3 regions of the Marinobacter sp. B-21 genome follow, and region 3 is predicted to be linked to each of the others. Evidence: predicted binding sites of a transcription regulator. Region 3 holds the regulator's gene; each other region holds the start of a gene.
The links. The regulator FliA, encoded in region 3, starts transcription of late flagellar genes. The targets are predictions, from matches to a motif close to CTAAAGTTTNNNNNNNNNNNGCCGNTAA.
Positions count from the first base shown of each region.

Region 1: the regulator FliA is predicted to act here: its motif matches at 1,611-1,638, upstream of AC13C0_RS01670 (methyl-accepting chemotaxis protein).
Region 2: the regulator FliA is predicted to act here: its motif matches at 1,509-1,536, upstream of fliD (flagellar filament capping protein FliD).

Region 1 covers NZ_JBSXNZ010000037.1:20,090-23,464, forward strand. The annotation lists gene AC13C0_RS01665 (3-oxoacyl-[acyl-carrier-protein] synthase III C-terminal domain-containing protein) at 1-1,445, opposite strand, end outside; gene AC13C0_RS01670 (methyl-accepting chemotaxis protein) at 1,680-3,375, shown strand, end outside.
Region 2 covers NZ_JBSXNZ010000079.1:14,240-17,614, reverse strand. The annotation lists gene AC13C0_RS12530 (flagellin N-terminal helical domain-containing protein) at 1-806, shown strand, start outside; gene AC13C0_RS12525 (flagellar protein FlaG) at 876-1,310, shown strand; gene fliD (flagellar filament capping protein FliD) at 1,579-3,375, shown strand, end outside.
Region 3 covers NZ_JBSXNZ010000088.1:325,061-328,435, reverse strand. The annotation lists gene flhF (flagellar biosynthesis GTPase FlhF) at 1-571, shown strand, start outside; gene AC13C0_RS19640 (MinD/ParA family protein) at 659-1,471, shown strand; gene AC13C0_RS19635 (RNA polymerase sigma factor FliA) at 1,504-2,247, shown strand; gene cheY (chemotaxis response regulator CheY) at 2,410-2,793, shown strand; gene AC13C0_RS19625 (protein phosphatase CheZ) at 2,814-3,375, shown strand, end outside.

The sequences.
Region 1 (3,375 bases), on a different contig from region 3:
ATGGAGTTGACCTGACTGGCGGGTCCGCTCGCATAGGTCTGGACCACATGAATGTCACGTTCACCGTCGGACGGCGCGATCACCACGGCGGCGGCCCCGTCGCCAAAGATCATCCGCGACGGTCGGGCATTGCCGATCTTGTCCGAGAACTTTTCGGCCATGACCAGCAGGACCGGACGTTCAATCTCCCGCAGCAAGCGGACCGCCTCGGCGACGCCATACGGGAACCCGGCGCACGCAGCGACGATGTCGGCCGAGCAATGGGTCTGCATGATGCCCAACTGGCCTGAGAGCCAGGTGGCGGTCGACGGAATCAGTCGGTTCGAGGTACAGGAGCAGAACAGCACTGCACCGATCTCCTCGGACCTGCGACCGGCATGCGTCATCGCTGCCCGCGCGGCCTCAAGGGCGATATTCTCCAGTGGCTCGGCGGTATAACGGCGCCGTTCGATGCCGGTTTTGTCGGCGATTTCCTCCGCGCTCATGGGCGACCATGAGGATGGGGAGTTCCGGACCACATCCTCGTTTGAGCAGACGACCTCACCCTTGCGGATTGCCAGCGCCTCGATCTTCGGTTGGATTGGTGCATCGTCGCCGATCACCACCGGCGGATAGGGTCGCACGGGCTCGACGGAAGGATCTGGCGTCGGCGCTTGCTTCGCGCCGGTGATACCACTCTTTTCGTGGTTGATGAAGTCGAGCACGTGGCGGTTCTTCGGATAATACAGCACGACGATGTCGTCATCCTGCATCTCGGCCAATGGCTTCAGCCTGGCCTGGCTCCGGTCCCAGGGGTGCTGGTTGTGCAGCACCATCGCCCAGCGCCGGAGCGCCTCGAGTTCGGCCTGCTCGTCTGAGACATCAAGGATGTCGTCGATGCTGTAGCGCGGGTGGTCGGGATTATAGTTGCCGAGGGTGGTTGTCTTAGCGCCGGCAGTGGCGAGCGCCTCGGCAATCGTGGCCTTGATTGGCGGCAGTGACGCTGCGAGATGGAGCTTGTTTGAGAAGCCGTCAAAGAGCATGTCGAACAGCTCGTCTTCAGCCGTTTCGTTCCACTTCGCCGGAAGCTGCCCGTAGGCTTCGCGGACACTTGCGGACTTGGCTTCCCGCCCCTCCCAGGGGTGCAGCAAAGACACGAAGACATCGTCGCGGGTCCGCGGGACATCGCGCCAGCGCATCGGCTGCTTGTCGTACATCACCAGCGCGTAACGGTTCGCCCAGAAAAGGTGCAGGCCGATGTCGCGCAACAGGTCATAGCGCGTCGCATAGCCTCCCGCAGCCGCCCGTTCGGCGATTTCAGTGCCGGTCGGAGCCTTCACTTCGAAGTCGCGCCGAATGATCGCCTTCAACTGGTTGAGATCGGTGATGATCGAGAAGTCGAGCTCGGTAAAGATACTTGAGGGAAACACCAGCTTTCCATGTTTGTTCAGTCGAAACGGTTTCATGAATGCTCCTTGCAGATTCTGCCTGCGTCTCTGCCGGCCCCGGGAATCAGACTTTGCTCCGGTAATTCGCCAGTTTCTCGGTGGTGTGTACTAGGCAGTATAGCTGCTATTGGCCCTGTGCCTTCTTTTGGCCTCGCAGGCTAATGGGTGTCCCGGTTTTGGTCTTTTAAGTTCTGTTGAGCCCTGCCGATAACCCAAAAACGGTTCCTACTCTTACAGAGGACGCAAATAAAAATGAATGCAGTCGCTTCGGAAAGTCGTCCACGGCAGCCTTTGGTATTCCGTGTCAGCAGTGTATTGGTTCTGGTCCTGTTCGCCCTGGTTGTGATGATGCCGGGATTTGCCATGGCCGGGTTTGGGTTGGCTGCCGTGATAACCGGGTTGGCCTGGTGGTTGGGCCGTGACCGGGTGGCCAGCGCTGAAACGCCGACTGAACCCGATGCGGGCCAGAGTCACGGGGTGCTGGATATATCAAGGGACCAACCGGTCGGCTCCGGCCAGGCAGGGCGGATTGCCAGAGAACATAATGAACTGTTGGCCAGCATGCGGGGCGCCCTGTCGGATCTGCGCCATCATGCGGTGCAGGTGGCGGTGCAGTCGGCCAGGCTGCGCAAGCTCACCGGCGAGGCGCAGCAGAGCGCCAGCAAGCAGGAACAAGTCTCCGAGCTGATTGCCCAGTCCAGTGGTGAGGGTGCCACGGCACTGGAGGACATTACCCAGCGTACCGGGTCGGTCTCGGAGCTCAATTCCCGTAATCTCGACGGGGTGCGCGAGTCCAATCAGGCGTTGTCCCAGGTGGCCGAACGAATTCGGCAGGTCAACGACCAACTGCTGACCTTCCGCGAGACCGTGGCCGGGCTCAGCGAAAGCGCTGGCAAAATCGGCAAGATTCTAGAGATGGTGCAGGGGTTCTCGGACCAGACCAACCTGTTGGCGCTGAATGCCGCCATCGAGGCGGCACGGGCGGGGGAGGCCGGTCGCGGTTTCGCCGTGGTGGCGGATGAAGTCCGCCAACTGGCCCAGAAAATTGCGTCGGCGACCGGCGACGTGCATCAGATCATCAGCGACATGGATGCCCGGGTCGGTCACACCGAGAAGGACACCGAGCAGCTGCTTGAACAAACCGATGAGGCCCGGGAAGAGGTGACCTCGACCGCTTCCCAGTTCGACGACATGTTGCAGTACATTGAGCAGGCGCACGAGGAGCTTCTGTCCATCACCTCTTCCGTGGAGGAAGTTAGTATTACCAACCGTCAGGTGCACGAGCACGGCAACGAGATCCATCACCTTGGCGGCGAACTGGCGAAGGAGATTGCCGAATCGGACGCCTACTCCGAGCAGCTTCGCAAAGCCACCGAGGCCTCCATGGCGCTGCTGGCCCGCTACCGGATCGGCCGGGGCGCCTTCGAGGAAATTCTGGAGCAGCGCCAGGCGCTGGCTGCCGAATTCGAGCAAAGGCTCACTGAGCTGGCCCGGCAGGGTGTGGACATTTTTGACCGCCGCTATGAACCGGTTCCGAATACCTCGCCACAAAAATACCGGACCCGGTTCGTCGATCGCTTTAAACAAGCGTTCCAGGACCTGACAGACCGCAGTAAAGAGCGCCTTGATGGCACGGTCTACAGCCTGTTGGTGGACGTCAATGGCTACATTCCCGTTCATCATAGAGCCACGTCGCAGCCGATCACCGGCGACCCTGAAAAAGACCTTCTCTACAGCCGTGATCAGCGGCTCTACAACAGCAATGAGACTGAAAAACGAAGGGCCAGCCACACAGAGCGGTTCCTTCTACAAACCTATCCCGAACATTTCATAAACACCCCAAGCAGCAGCCACGAAATTTTCTCGGTTAGCCCATTACGCCCAGATATGAGAATTATTAGTAGTATGCGCGCCAATGTCGCTCTGATGTCATCCAGTCACCGGCCTT
Region 2 (3,375 bases), on a different contig from region 3:
TGGCGGACGACGCCAAAGAATTGGCTGCAGCTTTCAACGACGCTGGTATTGACGGTCTCACTGCCACAGCTGGTGAAACAAAGGTGGCTGGGCAGGCTGTCTCGGTGGATGCTACGGCAGTAGGAAATGATACTCTCAACATCAACGGTACCGATATCACGATTGCTAACGCACGAGATGGTGATACAAACGTTGCCAACGCGTTAGAGGCAATTAACGCGCAATCTTCAGTGACGGGTGTTCGCGCGGTCGATACAGGAAGCGGTGTAGACTTGGTGGCAGATGATGGTCGCAACATTACCGCGACATTCACTTCAGGCGCAACCGCCTCAACTGTGTCGGATTATGGCATCACCGCGGCAGGGACAGCAGTGGGTGGATCGCTTGAACTCAGCTACAAAGCTCCTGACAATGTTAGCGGCGATCTTGCCTTTACCACTGGCTTTGACGGTACTGATTTCGCTGCTCCTCTGACTATTGCGGCGACTGGGACTGCACTGGGAGCAGTCGATATCTCTAACGAGGCAGGTGCCAACGCAGCAATTCGTTCCGCCGATGCGGCATTGGCAACAATAAACTCTACTCGGGCAGATTTGGGTGCGATTCAAAACCGGTTTGAGTCTACAATTTCTAACATTGCCTCAGCGTCGGAGAACCTGAGCGCGTCCAATAGCCGTATCCTGGACGCCGACTTCGCCGCGGAAACAGCGAAGCTCTCCAAGTCCCAGGTACTGCAGCAGGCTGGTATCTCCGTACTGGCGCAGGCCAACGCCCGTCCGCAGCAGGTTCTGTCCCTCCTGCAGTAAGGGGCTAGCGGTAACGGCCGGAACCTTCGGGTTCCGGCTTGACGCCGTTTGAGGATAGCGAGGTGAGCTATGAATGACGTTAACCTGAACAGCCCGGATCTGAAGCTGGTTCGTACCAGTGAGCAAGCACCGGCTCGGGCAATTTCGTCATCTCAGGCCGAAGGCAGGAATGCCTCCGACCTTGCTGTTTCGTCTGCCGCTGCCAGTCAGGTTCAGAGCCCCCAGGCAACTTCAGAGGCGTCGAAAGCTGAGAAGCTTCAGGCGCGCAATGAGGCCCAGCGTGAGGAACTGGACGAGGCGGTCAGTCAACTGAACGATTTTGTTCAGAACGTGCAGCGGGATCTGCAGTTTGAGGTGGATAATGAGCTCGGGCAGACCGTAGTAAGGGTGGTCGATCAGCAAACCCGGGAAGTGATTCGCCAGATTCCGGACGAAGTGGCATTGAGGTTGGCAGAAAACTTGCAGCAGGATGAGCCGCTGACGTTGTTTAACATCAAGGTGTGAGGGCTTGCCGCTTTTGCGCTGATATGGACGACGGTATTTCAGCACCGCCTTACCTTTTAGGGTTTGGCGGTGTTTTCGTTTTGGGTGCGAGTTTGAAAATGGGGTCAGAAGAAGGCTTTCTTCTGACCCCGGGCCACTCCTTCTGACCCCGAATGGCGCCGATTGTTACGCGGTGTTACAAATCGGCGTGAGAAAAAGGCAAAGTTTTGCCGCCTTTTGCCGATAAACTGGTCAGTATCGAGTTTCGCCCCCTTGAGGAGGCATGAGCATGGCAAACATATCATCGTTGGGTCTTGGTTCAGGCGTTCTGAATTCGGATCTGGTTGATCAACTGGTGCAGGCAGAGCGCGCGCCTACCGAAAACCGGCTGACTCAAAAAACGGAACAGACCCAGGCTCTGATTTCCGCCTATGGAAAGCTGCGTAGCGCCGTTACCGAATTGCGTTTGCCCATGCGCCAGCTCAGTGCCCCGGACAATCTCAAGGCCTTTTCGGCGAATTCCTCCAATGAAGACATTGCCGTGTCCGTGGATAGCACCAAGGCTAGCCGGGGCACCTACAGCGTGGAGGTGACCAGCCTTGCCGGTGCGCAGGCGCTGGCTTCCCGTGATGTGTTTGCCGACCGCGATGCAACCAGCGTCGGGCAGGGGGCGATGACTCTGAATGTTGGCGACAAAACCACGAACATCACCATTGATAGCAGCAACGACACGCTTCAGGGGCTGGCGAATGCCATCAATGATGCCGACGCCGGCGTGTCGGCGGGTGTGATTGATACCGGCAACGGTTTCCAACTGGTTCTTTCCGCGGATGAGACTGGTACCGCCAATGCCGTCAGTATTTCTGTATCGGGTGACACGGTTGGAACCGATACCGATAACCTGGGGTTGTCGCGCTTTGCCTTCAATACCGGAATGGATGTGGATTCCGGTCTGCGCGAAACCATTGCCGCTTCAGATGCGGTTATGGAAATCAACGGTGTTGAGGTTACCCGCTCCACCAATAGCTTTGAGAACGTGATTGATGGGTTGACGTTTGATATTGCCGCCACAGGCTCTTCCATTATCAAGGTTCAGCAGGATTTCGGTGCGGTTGCGGACCGGGTTCAGGGCTTTGTTGACAAATTCAACGGCCTCCAATCCACGATCGATAGTCTTGCCGGTTTTAATTCCGAGGCGGGCGTGGGCAGTCTGCTTACGGGCGATAGCACCGTGCGGACGATTCAGAACCAGTTGCGCCAGGTGTTGACCCGCGTTGTGCCGGGTCTGGAAAACTCCAGCGTTCGCAGTCTGGCGGATGTGGGCATTACCACCAACTTTGAGACTGGTGGCCTTGAGTTTGACCGGGCGAAATTTGAGGAGCAGCTCAAGAATAATCCGGATGATGTTACCGCTCTGTTTGCAGAGCAGGGGCGCACGACAGACAGCCAGGTCGAGTTTGTGCGCAGCGGATTGAACACTGAGCCCGGCCAGTACGATATCAATATTACTCAGGCAGCGACGCAGGGCTCGCTATCGGGGGCGGCCTTTGCGGCGCCGGTTACCATCGGCGCCGGCAATGACGAGCTGACGTTTCAGGTCAATGGCGAAACGTCAGTGAGTGTGCAGCTTACCCAGCAAACGTACAATTCAGCCCAAGAGCTTGCGGATGAGATCCAGGCTCAGTTGAATTCTAACAACGCCTTGAATGCGTCGGGCTCCGGGGTCCAGGTTGGCGTTGGTAGTGGCGGTGAGCTGACATTTACGTCTTCAGACTACGGCAGTGAGTCGAATGTGAGCATAGCTTCGGCTGAGGACGGATCTGCTTACGGATTGTCCGTTGCCACCGGCACGACGGGTGTTGATGTGGCTGGCACTATTGATGGCCGGACTGCCGAGGGCGATGGGCAGGTCCTGTTCCTTGGGAACGGCAACGGCGGTGCTTCCGGACTGCAGGTCCGTATACTTGGAGATCAGACTGGCAGTCGAGGTTCCATTACCTTTGTTGAAGGTGTGGCCGAGCGTACGGTTGATCTGGTAACAAGTTTCGTTGGTGCGGATGGTGCGATTGAATCCCGCACGGAGAGT
Region 3 (3,375 bases):
CAAGCTGGCGGCGCGGTATGTGCTCAGGCATGGTGCCGATTCCGTGGCCCTGGTCACCACTGACCGCTACCGGGTGGCGGCCCACGAGCAGTTGTTTGTCTTCGGTCGCATCCTGAATGTTCCGGTGCGAGTCGTCGACGAGAGCCACGGTCTGGATGATATTCTGGACGAGCTGTCAGACCGTCATCTGGTACTGATCGACACTGCCGGGCTGACCAGTGCGGACAAAGGCTATCAGGAACAGCTGGCCGAACTGGCGCGCAGCCATCACAATGTCAAGACGCATCTGGTGGTCTCGGCCACCAGTCAGCCGCGCATCATGAAATCCGTCTGGCATTGCTATAAGATGGCAAATCTTGCGGGCTGCGTGATGACCAAGATCGACGAGGCCCTGACACTTGGCGAGTCTCTCGGCTTTGTGATGGAAACCGGTTTGCCGGTGGCCTACTACACTGACGGGCAAAAGATTCCCGAAGACCTGCACCACGCGGAAGCGGTTCCGCTGGTGCGGCTGGCCGTGGACCGGCTTAAAACTCTCCAGAAACAGCAGGCGGTCGCAGAAGGAGCCTGAGAGAGCGGGCGCTGAGAGCGGACAGACTGACAGCGAGCGTCCGAAAAGACAGCACCCGGCTAAACGTGGCGAGAGACAAAAAACAGTATGAGCAAAGCACAACCGGTACAGGTGATTGCAGTTTCCGGCGGAAAAGGTGGAGTCGGCAAGAGTAACGTGTCGGTTAACCTCGGGATTGCCCTGGCACAGAAAGGCCGGAGAGTCGTGCTTCTTGATGCCGACCTCGGGCTGGCCAATATCGATGTACTGCTCGGTATTACCGCCAACCGGAACCTTCAGGATGTGCTGGCGGGCGACTGTGACCTCAAGGACGTTCTGGTCGATGGCCCCGGTGGCATCAAGATTGTACCGGCGTCCTCCGGTACCCAGCGAATGACCCAGCTCAGCCCCATGGAGCATGCCGGGCTGATCAACGCGTTCAGCGAACTCGGTGACCAGATTGATGTGCTGATCGTAGACACCGCCGCGGGCATTTCCGAATCAGTGGTGAGCTTTCTGAGAGCCTCCCAGGAGCTGCTCCTGGTGGTGTGCGACGAGCCCACCTCCATCACCGACTGCTACGCCCTGATCAAACTCATGAACCGTGATTACGGCACCAACCGTTTCCGCATTCTTGCCAATCAGGTGAGAAATGAGCAGGAAGGCCGGCACCTGTTTGAAAAACTGACCCGGGTCACCGAGCGCTTCCTGGATGTGGCACTACAATATGTCGGCATGGTGCCTTACGATGAAGCCGTGAAAAAAGCGGTTCAGCGGCAGCGGGCAGTGCTGGATGTCTATCCCAGGGCGAAAGCTTCCCTGGCGATCAAGGCGCTGGCGGAAAAAGTTGATAACTGGCCGCTGCCTTCCTCTCCCCGTGGGCATCTGGAATTCTTTGTGGAGCGGCTCGTCGAAGTCTGAATCGGATCCAGTCAAACAAAAAAACCGGATACATGACATTGGCGAAAAACCTCGGAATCTATAACCAGTCAGGCGCGCAGAAGCCTTCCCAGCTCGTTGAGGAGCACGCGCCTCTGGTCAAGAAAATTGCCCTTCATCTGATGGCCCGGCTACCAGCCTCTGTGCAGCTTGACGACCTGATGCAGGCCGGAATGATCGGCCTGCTCGAGGCGGCTCAACGCTACAGCGCCACCAGGGGCGCAACCTTCGAGACCTACGCAGGCATCCGGATTCGCGGTGCCATGGTGGATGAGATCCGCAAGGGCGACTGGGTTCCCCGTTCTGTGCACCGTAATACCCGCCGCATTTCCCAGGCCATCAAGGCCGTTGAAGATCGTCTCGGCCGGGAAGCCCAGGATCTGGAAGTGGCTGAAGAACTGGGCATGGGGCTGGCCGAGTACCATTCCTACCTCTCCGACTCCAACAGCGGCCGACTTTTTAGTCTCGATGAGCTCAATGAATCCGGCGAGCTGCCGATAGAACAGACAGAGCCACGGGATAATCCGCTCGAAGGACTCTCGTCCGACGCGTTCCGCCGCAGTCTTGCTGAGGCTATAGAGGAACTGCCGGAGCGGGAAAAACTGGTGCTGAGCCTGTATTACCAGGACGAGCTGAACCTCAAGGAAATCGGCGCGGTGCTCGGCGTCAGTGAAAGCCGGGTCAGCCAGATTCACAGCCAGGCGGCCTTGCGCCTTCGCGGACGGTTATCGGACTGGCGCCAGGATACGGGCAACTGATCACCGCCTTTGTGTGTCTGCAGCGGAGCAGTCTGTAGTTTTTGGTAACCGATGCTTTACAACCGAAGCAAAGATCAGACAATAAGCGGTTAAAACAGCGGCCTGCTAGACTTCGAGCCGAAAGGTCAAACGAATTCCGGGTGTTACTAACTGGAGGTCCCATTGGACAAGAACATGAAAATTCTCATTGTGGATGACTTTTCCACAATGCGACGGATCATCAAGAACCTGCTGCGCGATCTTGGCTTCACCAATACCGATGAAGCCGATGACGGCAACACGGCGCTGCCGATGCTCAAAAGCGGAAAGTATGATTTTCTGGTAACCGACTGGAATATGCCGGGCATGTCCGGTTTCGATCTGCTCAAGGCCGTCAGGGCTGACGAGAACCTGAAAACCCTGCCGGTGCTGATGGTAACCGCAGAGGCCAAGCGGGACCAGATTGTTGCCGCTGCCCAGGCAGGCGTGAATGGCTATGTTGTCAAGCCGTTTACTGCTGCGGTGCTCAAGGAAAAGATTGAGAAAATCTTTGAAAGAATCCAGTAACCAGAGGTCGGATGGCTCTCATGAGCGATAGCAAAAAGAACCATCGGGGCCTCGAACCAGAGGTGACGGAAAAGCTCCAGCGTCAGGCAACCGAACTGGCTGAAAGCGTCAATGCCGGCGAATATGCCAAAGCCATGACCCTGATCAATGAACTCAGCGAAGTCAGGGATCAGAGTCTGTACCGGGAGGTCGGGCGACTGACCCGAAGCCTGCACGAAGCGATCCGGAACTTTCAGATAGATCCCCGTAACGCTGAACAACAGGAAGCGCTGTCAAAAATGACAGATGCCTCTGACCGTCTCGAATACGTGGTGCATATGACCGGTGAAGCGGCCAACCGGACCATGGATCTGGTCGAGGCAACCATGCCGGTAGCCAACGCACTGAGAGACGAGGCGGCAGCCTTGCGGGACGAGTGGCAACGTTTGCGCCGCAGGGAGATGCAGCCGGCAGAATTTCGCCAGTTGTATGGCCGGATCGACAAGTTCTTCGCTGGCATGGCCACGGACGCGGACACCATGTACAACAATCTCTCGGAAATACTGCTGGCCCAGGATTTCCAGGATCTCACCGGGCAGGTCA